DNA from 4 places in the Rahnella sp. WP5 genome. Region 1 is predicted to be linked to each of the others. Evidence: predicted binding sites of a transcription regulator. Region 1 holds the regulator's gene; each other region holds the start of a gene.
What was found. Region 1 encodes CRP, which controls carbon source genes, mostly activating them, when cyclic AMP is high. Its sites were predicted from a motif close to ATGTGANNNNNNTCACAT; they were not measured.
Positions count from the first base shown of each region.

Region 2: idnD (L-idonate 5-dehydrogenase) is a predicted target of CRP. The motif match lies at 1,446-1,463, and genes of this name have one in related genera.
Region 3: EX31_RS21425 (beta-galactosidase) is a predicted target of CRP. The motif match lies at 942-959, and genes of this name have one in related genera.
Region 4: EX31_RS17775 (2-hydroxycarboxylate transporter family protein) is a predicted target of CRP. The motif match lies at 803-820, and genes of this name have one in related genera.

Region 1 covers NZ_JQJR01000007.1:35,372-37,579, forward strand. Annotated here, with positions in the region: gene EX31_RS04610 (phosphoribulokinase) at 1-213, shown strand, start outside; gene EX31_RS04615 (OsmC family protein) at 217-624, opposite strand; gene crp (cAMP-activated global transcriptional regulator CRP) at 987-1,619, shown strand; gene EX31_RS04625 (YccS/YhfK family putative transporter) at 1,681-2,208, shown strand, end outside.
Region 2 covers NZ_JQJR01000007.1:294,435-296,642, reverse strand. Annotated here, with positions in the region: gene EX31_RS05725 (DJ-1/PfpI family protein) at 1-265, opposite strand, end outside; gene idnD (L-idonate 5-dehydrogenase) at 353-1,384, opposite strand; gene EX31_RS05715 (benzoate/H(+) symporter BenE family transporter) at 1,507-2,208, opposite strand, start outside.
Region 3 covers NZ_KN050721.1:24,409-26,616, reverse strand. Annotated here, with positions in the region: gene EX31_RS21425 (beta-galactosidase) at 1-855, opposite strand, end outside; gene EX31_RS21420 (LacI family DNA-binding transcriptional regulator) at 990-2,072, opposite strand.
Region 4 covers NZ_KN050720.1:110,369-112,576, forward strand. Annotated here, with positions in the region: gene EX31_RS17770 (ATP-binding protein) at 1-506, opposite strand, end outside; gene EX31_RS17775 (2-hydroxycarboxylate transporter family protein) at 878-2,208, shown strand, end outside.

The DNA of each region.
Region 1 (2,208 bases):
AAAGCCATTCCGTCACTGGATGAAAGCTTTGTGGTGATTCATTTTCAGGGGCTGGATGACATCGATTTCCCGTATCTGCTGGCCATGCTGCAAGGGTCGTTTATCTCGCACATCAAAACACTGGTGGTGCCGGGCGGCAAAATGGGGCTGGCGATGGAGCTGATCATGGCGCCGCTGGTGCAGCGCCTGATGGAAGGCAAGAAGATCGAGTAAACTTTATTCGGCTGCAATCACTTCAAAGCTGTGGGTGATTGTGGCCGCTTTCCCCAGCATCAGAGACACAGAACAGTATTTTTCGGCAGACAGGCTGACTGCGCGTTCAACAATCTTATCGGTCAGATCCTTACCGGTGACGATAAAATGCAGATTGATGTGAGTGAACAGACGCGGCGCTTCTTCGCGGCGTTGTGAGGTCAGCTTCACTTCACAATCACGCACGTCATTACGACCTTTTTGCAAAATTGACACCACGTCGATTGCACTACACCCCCCTGCGGACATCAGTAACATTTCCATCGGGCTTGGGGCTTTATCACCCGCGTTTCCATCCATTGAAATCTGATGACCCGATGCAGACTCACCTAAAAATGTCAGTCCTTCAACCCATTTGACACGTGCATGCATGAACTATTCTCCCGGTGAATAAACTTGTCGAAATCTGCTCTCAGAGTACCCTTTCACCTAAAATCTGGCAACGTAACCCGATCGCCATCATGCTGAAGCGAGACAACAGAAGACAGCATCTCAAACCTGTGCTACAAACAAAGCCGAAACATACTTTCCAGTAAATTGCGGTGACGGTTTTTGCGGTTTAAGTACAGAACCCACGGTGATGACAGCAATAAACAGGCTGTTGCACTCCGACATCCGCTTGCAGCATTTCTGGAGAGTTATATGCTGAAAGGGCGCTTTGGATTTGAAGTGCCGTACAGGGAACTCTGAGCCCTGTGATTTTGGGCAGCGATAACAACAGAGGATAATAGCAAATGGTTCTCGGCAAGCCACAAACAGACCCGACTCTTGAATGGTTCCTGTCTCACTGTCATATACATAAGTATCCTTCTAAAAGTACGCTGATTCACCAGGGTGAAAAAGCCGAAACGCTTTACTACATCGTGAAAGGGTCAGTTGCTGTCCTGATTAAAGATGAAGAAGGCAAGGAAATGATACTGTCCTACCTTAACCAAGGTGACTTCATCGGTGAGCTGGGACTCTTCGAAGAAGGTCAGGAACGCAGTGCCTGGGTACGTGCTAAAACTGCCTGTGAAGTGGCTGAAATTTCGTATAAAAAATTCCGCCAGCTGATTCAGGTTAACCCGGATATTCTGATGCGTCTCTCCGCGCAGATGGCAAACCGTCTGCAAGTGACGTCAGAGAAAGTCGGCAACCTTGCCTTCCTTGACGTTACCGGTCGTATCGCTCAAACCTTGCTCAATCTGGCTAAACAGCCTGATGCAATGACCCATCCGGACGGGATGCAAATCAAGATCACCCGCCAGGAAATTGGCCAAATCGTCGGTTGTTCACGTGAAACAGTCGGACGCATTCTCAAAATGCTGGAAGATCAGAGCCTGATCTCCGCACACGGTAAAACGATTGTCGTTTACGGCACACGTTAATCCCTCAAAAATTGGCGCGGCAAAACACTGTCGCGCCTTTTTTATGGGCTAAGCTTTACCCATGACGCTATGGCGAAGACTGTTTTACCATCCTGAAGTGAACTACGCGCTGCGCCAGACGCTGGTGTTGTGCTTACCTGTTGGCATTTGCTGGCTGTTTGGCAATTTGCAAATGGGCCTGCTGTTTTCCCTCTGCCCGGCCTGTTGTAACATCGCCGGTCTGGATACCCCGCATAAACGCTTTTTCAAACGCCTGCTCGTCGGCGGTTCACTCTTTGCCGTGAGCAGCCTTCTGCTGCAACTGATGCTCGAAAGCTGGCATATACCGCTGCCGCTGATCATGCTGTCGCTGGCGTTACTGCTGGGCGTCACCGGTGAAATCAGCCCGCTGCATGCGCGCCTGTTGCCCGGTGCGCTGGTGGCGACTATCTTCACGCTGAGTATGGTGGGCGTGCGCCCGATGTGGCAGGCCCCGGTGTTGTTCGCCGCTGGCACAGCCTGGTACGGATTGTTTAACTGGGCGTGGTTTCGTATTTCGGAAGAACAGCCGATGCGCGAAACGCTCAGCCAGCTCTATCTGCAACTCGCG
Region 2 (2,208 bases), 260 kb from region 1:
TACTGGCCGCCAGCGCCACTGAACCTTCCGGCCCGCCGGGCATGACGACGGCATCGAATAAACGATCCCCCTGCGCGGACAGCAGTTCGTTGGCCTGCATCTGAATGCCGTGATAGGTGCGCAGCGTCAGGCTTTTCTGGCAGGCTAATGTGGTGACCTGAATCTCCAGCCGCTCGAGAATATCGAGCACAATTACCGCTTCACCTTCTTCAAATCCGTCGGCCAGCAGCAGAGCGACCTGCTTTTTCGCGTTGTCCTTTACCATAATGCAAATGTCCTCTGAGGATAAAAATCAGAGGATATAATAAAATGAAACGGTGTTTTGATATTGTGACTGGTATTGCAGACCCGGTTAGAAAACCAGTTGCACTTTCGAGGCTTTGGATTTATCCAGGGCGTATTCCAGCGCTTCCACCAGGCTTTCCTGCTGGAATTCCGCCGACAGCAGCGGCATCGGATCGACAGTTTTATTCGCCAGCCATTCGACCGCCGTGTTGAATTCTTCGGTGAAGCGGAAGCTGCCGACCCAGTTAATTTCTTTGGCAATGAGCATCATCAGCGGGAATTCATTCACCACCGGCCCCATGCCGACCTGAACCAGCGTGCCGCGCGCGCGGGTCACTTCCAGACAACGGCGGATGGAAGACGGATGGCCGGAGGCATCAAAGGAGACATCGAAAAAGCCTTTCTCCGCCTGATATTCACTGAAATCACCCTGTGCGGCGTCCAGCGCTTTACCTGCACCCACCGCCAGTGCCAGCGTGCGGCAACGTTCGCTCGGGTCCGTCACCACGATTTGCGCGGCGCCTTTGGCTTTCGCCGCCAGCACGATCAGGCAACCGATCGGACCGACGCCGGAAACAAACACCGTTTTGCCATGAATATCGCCTGCCTGATTGACGGCATGAATGGCGACGGCCAGCGGCTCGGCGAACACCATCAGACGGTCACTGACCTGATTGTCGTAAGGAATGCACTGGTCGCTGTCGACGATCTTATACTGCGTAAACGCGCCATTGATGTGCGGGAAATACATCGCGCTGCCGAAGAATTTCATGGTGGTGCACTGGTTTTCGTCGCCGGACAGACAGTATTTGCAGGCTTTGCACGGCTTACTCGGGTTCAGCGCCACTTTCTGACCAGGCTGCAAACGCGGGTTATCCGATTTCTCCACCACACCCACCACTTCGTGGCCGAGTACCATCGCCTCGCGCACTTTGAAATCACCCACCGCGCCGTGTTCGTAATAATGCAGATCCGAGCCGCAGATGCCGCCGCGGGTGATTTTCACCAGCGTACCTGCTCCGGTGTAGTCGAGGGTCTGGTTGATCACCGAAACGTCTTTTTTCCCGGTCACGACGCAGGATTGTGTGGCAATAGTCATGGAATTCTCGCTCTTTAAAGGGCCTGATTGCGCCCAGTAAAGAGGGTTTGCCGGTCATAAAATGTGATCGTCGTCACTTTGCGCCGTGTTACGAAAACCTGTTACCCATAACTTGAACGGACTCAACTTTTCCCGGCAGATTTATCACGATTGCGCGCCGGAATGCTGAGGATCAGATGGGTTATCACACCACCGGCCAGCCCCCAGAATGCCGAACCGACTCCCAGCAGCGTGACGCCGGAAGCAGTGATCAGAAACGTAATGACTGCCGCGTCGCGCTGACGCTCATTTTCCAGCGCGCGGTACAGGCTGCCAGCAATGGTGCCGAGCAGCGCCAGCCCGGCGATGGTGTGGATCAGCGCCTCCGGCAACGCAGTAAAGACCATGCCGATGGAACCGCCAAACACGCCCGCAATCAGATAGAAAACGCCTGCCGAGACGGCTGCCATATAGCGTTTTTTGGGATCAGGATGAATATCCTCACCCATACAAATTGCGGCGGTAATGGCGGCGATACAGATGGTAAAACCGCCGAACGGCGCTAAAACTAACGCAGTCAGCGCCGTCCAGGAAATCAGTGGCGAAACAGGCAGATGGTAGCCGTGCGCTTTCAGTGTGGCGATGCCCGGCGCATTCTGTGAGGCCATGGTCACCACAAAAAATGGAATGCCGATGCCGATAATCGAGGAAAGTGTGAAATGCGGCATCACAAACGCCGGTGCGGCGAAGGTCAGCGTCTGACCGTGCAGCGCAATATTCCCCTGTAATGCGGCGACGATCAGCCCGGCAACCAGCGCCATTACCACCGCATAACGCGGCAGGGC
Region 3 (2,208 bases), on a different contig from region 1:
GATTTCACTGCCGAGCGGTTGCTGATGTTCTGCGACCGGTTTATCGCCCTGCCATAACTGGACGCGCACCTGATAATCAGCTGCGGTGTCCTGCGGCACCGCGGCGCTGACTTGTACTTCCAGCTCGGCCTGCGTGAAGCCGTGGAACAGATGCGTGCGCACCTGCAAATCGGTGATCTGCTCTGCCGGTTTATGCAGCAAGGTGACATCACGGAAGATGCCGCTCATGCGCCACATATCCTGATCTTCCAGATAACTGCCGTCGCTCCAGCGCAGCACCATCACCGCCAGACGGTTTTCACCCGCGTGCAGCACATGACTGAGATCGAATTCCGCCGGTAAACGGCTGTCCTGGGAATAGCCGATCCACTGACCGTTGCACCATAAATAGAACGCAGAATTGACGCCGTTGAACACAATGCGCGTCTGCCCGCTGCTCAGCCAGTCATTATCCACAGAAACTGTGAGCGAGTAACAACCCGCAGGATTTTCTTCCGGTACAAACGGCGGATTGACGGGGATCGGGTACTGCACGTTGGTATAAATCGGCGCGTCATAACCCGCTAACTGCCAGTTTGACGGCACCTGCACAGCATCGGCATCAGGCAGATCCTGTTGCAGCCATTGCTCCGGCACGGCTTCAGGACGGTTAAAATAGCTGAACGCCCACTCGCCATTCAGGTTACGAATTTTTTCTGAAGCCTTGTTGTTTCTCGCTTTCTCTGCATTTCGCCAGCTGTTGAACGGCGGGTGTGCGGGTAATCGGTTGCACTGCGTCGAGGCCGGTTTTTCCCAGTCACGGCGGGCCAGAACAGTGGCCAGCGATGATAATTTATCTTCCGCTGATGGATTCATAATATCTCCCCGGTAAATTGTTATGCGCTCACAATAATATAAACATGCGTAACCGGAGAGAGTAAGTAAAGTGCGGGGATGCGGGAAAGGGACGCGGATCACAAATTCCGCGTCAGTCAGTTCTTAAAAAAGATTCACAGCGCGCTGAGCTGACGTGCGATGCGGATCAGTTCCTGCGATAAAGTTTCCTGCGACACAGTGTCTGTACCCGGTCTGGCGGTTGTGTGGCGTTCAACCAAAGAAGTGGGCAGTAACAATGAGGACTGCGGGTGATCGCCATGCGTATGCAGATGCTCTACCAGCCGGTTAATGCTCTCGTGACCGAGCAGGCGGAAATCCTGTTTGATGGTGGTCAGCGGCGGGAAGAAAAATGCGCTGTCTTCAGTATCGTCATAGCCCATCACCGAGATTTGCTCCGGCACCCGCAGGCCAAACTCATGGACAGCGCGCAGTACGCCCAGCGCCATCTGATCATTGGCGACCAGAATCGCCGTAGGGCGTGCGGGCTGATTGAGCAACAATAACGCCTGCTGGTAACCCGAAGCCGCGCTCCAGTCGCCATGCTGAACCGTGCACGGCGTAATATCGTGCAATGCCAGCGTATTCAGCCAGCCTTCATAACGTAAGCGTGCAGATATGGATTCGAGCGGGCCGGTCAGTACGGCGATCTGCTGATGTCCGAGCGCCAGCAGATGTTCGACGCCCTGCTCTGCCCCGCAGTGAGGATCGAACAGAATTTTAAACACATCGGCCTGCGGATCGACATCCAGAAACAGCGCCGGTAAATTGCCACAAAGCTGTGCGATCGCGTCTGCGTCCTCATTCGACAGCGGCACGTTAATCAGTACGCCATCGACACGCTGTGACATCAGTTCATTCACCGCAGTACGACACGCGGCAAGGCTCAGGTTATCAATCATCGATATCACGACGTTGAAACCTAGCTGGTTTGCGCGGGTTTTCATTGCCGACGCGATTTGCGACGGGGCATGTAGCGCCAGCTCGGTGGTCGCCAGCCCAAGGGTGTAACTTTGTTTGCCCGCCAGTTGCTGGGCGACACGGTTCGGGACGTAATTCAGCGCAGCCATTGCCTGTTCGACTTTGTTGCGCGTTCTGACCGAGACGTGTGCAGCCTGATTCAGGACGCGCGAAACGGTCTGATAAGACACACCGGCGTGGCGCGCGACATCATCGAGGGTGACAGATTTTGGCTTCATGGCTCTCTCTTCGGGGATTCTGGCGAAACACGGATAACAGGCTATTGTGGCCGGAAAGCAGGCAATAAAAAAGGGGCCGAAGCCCCTTTGACGATTATCCTCACATTCCGGTGGTCAAGCACCGGAAGCGTAAGAA
Region 4 (2,208 bases), on a different contig from region 1:
TTTTCAACGGTCAGACTGTTGATGTGGCTGGTGAGATAGCCGACAGAAACGATACCCATCACCTTGCCTTGCGCATTCACGATCGGTGCTTTACTGCGCAGCGACAGCCCGATCCCACCCAGCCGGATGGTGGTGGTGCTTTTACCCGCCAGCACTTCTTCGTTGTCCCCTCCGACCAGCGTTTTTCCGACGCGGTCAGCATAAATCGAATGAAACAGATGTATCGCTTTACCATCGCCGATCACCATATAACTGGCATCGCTGTGAGCAGAAATATTCCTCATTAAACTGTTAATTGCTGAAATGTCCTTATTTTCAACTGCGGTAATTAATGAGGGAATAAGTGCAATTTCCTCTGCCTGAACTTTTGCACGAATACCCATATCTTCATATAACTGACGTTCTATATCGTGATAGTAATAAACACCTGTCAGCGAAAAAAGCGCCATAAATAACACAACAAGATAAACAAAAAGCTTTATCTGAAAAGAAGGACGGAACCGCATCGGAGAACCTATCGCCAGACCGTGATATTAACAAACAGTATGTGAAGATTATCATCCCCCTGTATTTCCGTCAGAATGAAGGATCAAAGTTGCGAGGCATGCCGCAGAACACCTTCAGGCACCGCAAGCCTCTGACGGCACAACACATAATTCACAACAGCTATTTCACGATAAATTAACAGTAATATTATAATTACAAATAACACCATAAAAACCACGAGAAAATAAACGCATCACGAATTTTTAAATTAATTAAAACCATAAAAACCTTTCGCTCCTTTAAAACACTCTGCCTAATTTGCGGCACTTCACATATTACCGGTTATTATTCCTCTTACACTCCCTGCACAAATTGACACAGGGGATTCATCATGAGTACAACCGACGACACTTATTCTGTTCCCGCGGGAGTTTCTTCCGCAAAACAGCTCTCATTAAAAGAAAAATGGTGGCACATTCTCGACACCTGGAAAATCGGCATTATTCCGTTGCCGCTGTTTGCCATGGCGGGGTTGCTTATCGCAATAGATTGTCTCGACGGCAAACTGCCGAGCGACATCGTGGTCATGGTCGCCACGCTGGCGTTCTTTGGATTCGCCTGCGGCGAATTCGGCAAACGTCTTCCTTTCATCGGCAAGATGGGCGCGGCAGCGATTTGCGCCACGTTCATTCCTTCCGCGCTGGTCTATTACGGCCTGCTGCCGGATGTCGTGGTGGAATCCACCACCAAGTTCTATAAAAGCACCAACATTCTGTATCTCTACATTTGTTGCATCATCGTGGGCAGCATCATGAGCATGGATCGCAAAGTGCTGATCCAGGGTTTCATGCGTATTTTCTTCCCGATGCTGTGTGGCGAAGTGGTCGGCATGCTGGTCGGGATGGGCGTGGGTCTGTCGCTGGGCATGGAACCTTTCCAGATTTTCTTCTTCCTGATCCTGCCGATTATGGCCGGTGGCGTCGGTGAAGGAGCGATTCCACTTTCCATCGGTTATGCAGCCATCCTGCATATGGATCAGGGCGTAGCGCTGGGTCGCATTCTGCCTATCGTGATGCTGGGGGGTCTGACCGCTATCGTCATTTCCGGCTCGCTCAACCAGTTGGGTAAACGCTATCCGCATCTGACCGGCGAAGGCCAGCTGATGCCGTCTTCCAAAAATGCCACCGCTGACAGCAGCAAGCTGAGCGGCACCGGTGGTAAAACGGATGTCACCACCATCGCGGCAGGCGCCCTGCTGGCCGTTCTGCTGTATATGGTGGGCATGCTGTTACACAAACTGATTGGTCTTCCTGCACCGGTCGGCATGCTGTTTGCGGCCGTTGGCCTGAAACTGGCGCACGGCGTTTCACCCCGCCTGCTGGAAGGCTCTCAGGTGGTGTACAAATTCTTCCAGACTTCCGTCACCTACCCGATTTTGTTCGCCGTCGGCGTGGCCATCACACCGTGGAATGAACTGGTCGCCGCATTCACCATTTCTAATCTCCTGGTCATTGTCAGCACCGTTGCGGCGCTGGTCGCCACCGGCTTCTTCGTCGGCAAGAAAATTGGCATGCACCCGATTGATGTGGCCATTGTTTCGTGCTGCCAGAGCGGTCAGGGCGGTACCGGTGACGTCGCCATTCTGACAGCGGGTAACCGCATGCAACTGATGCCATTTGCCCAAATTGCTACGCGCATTGGCGGCGCCATCAATGTCTCAGT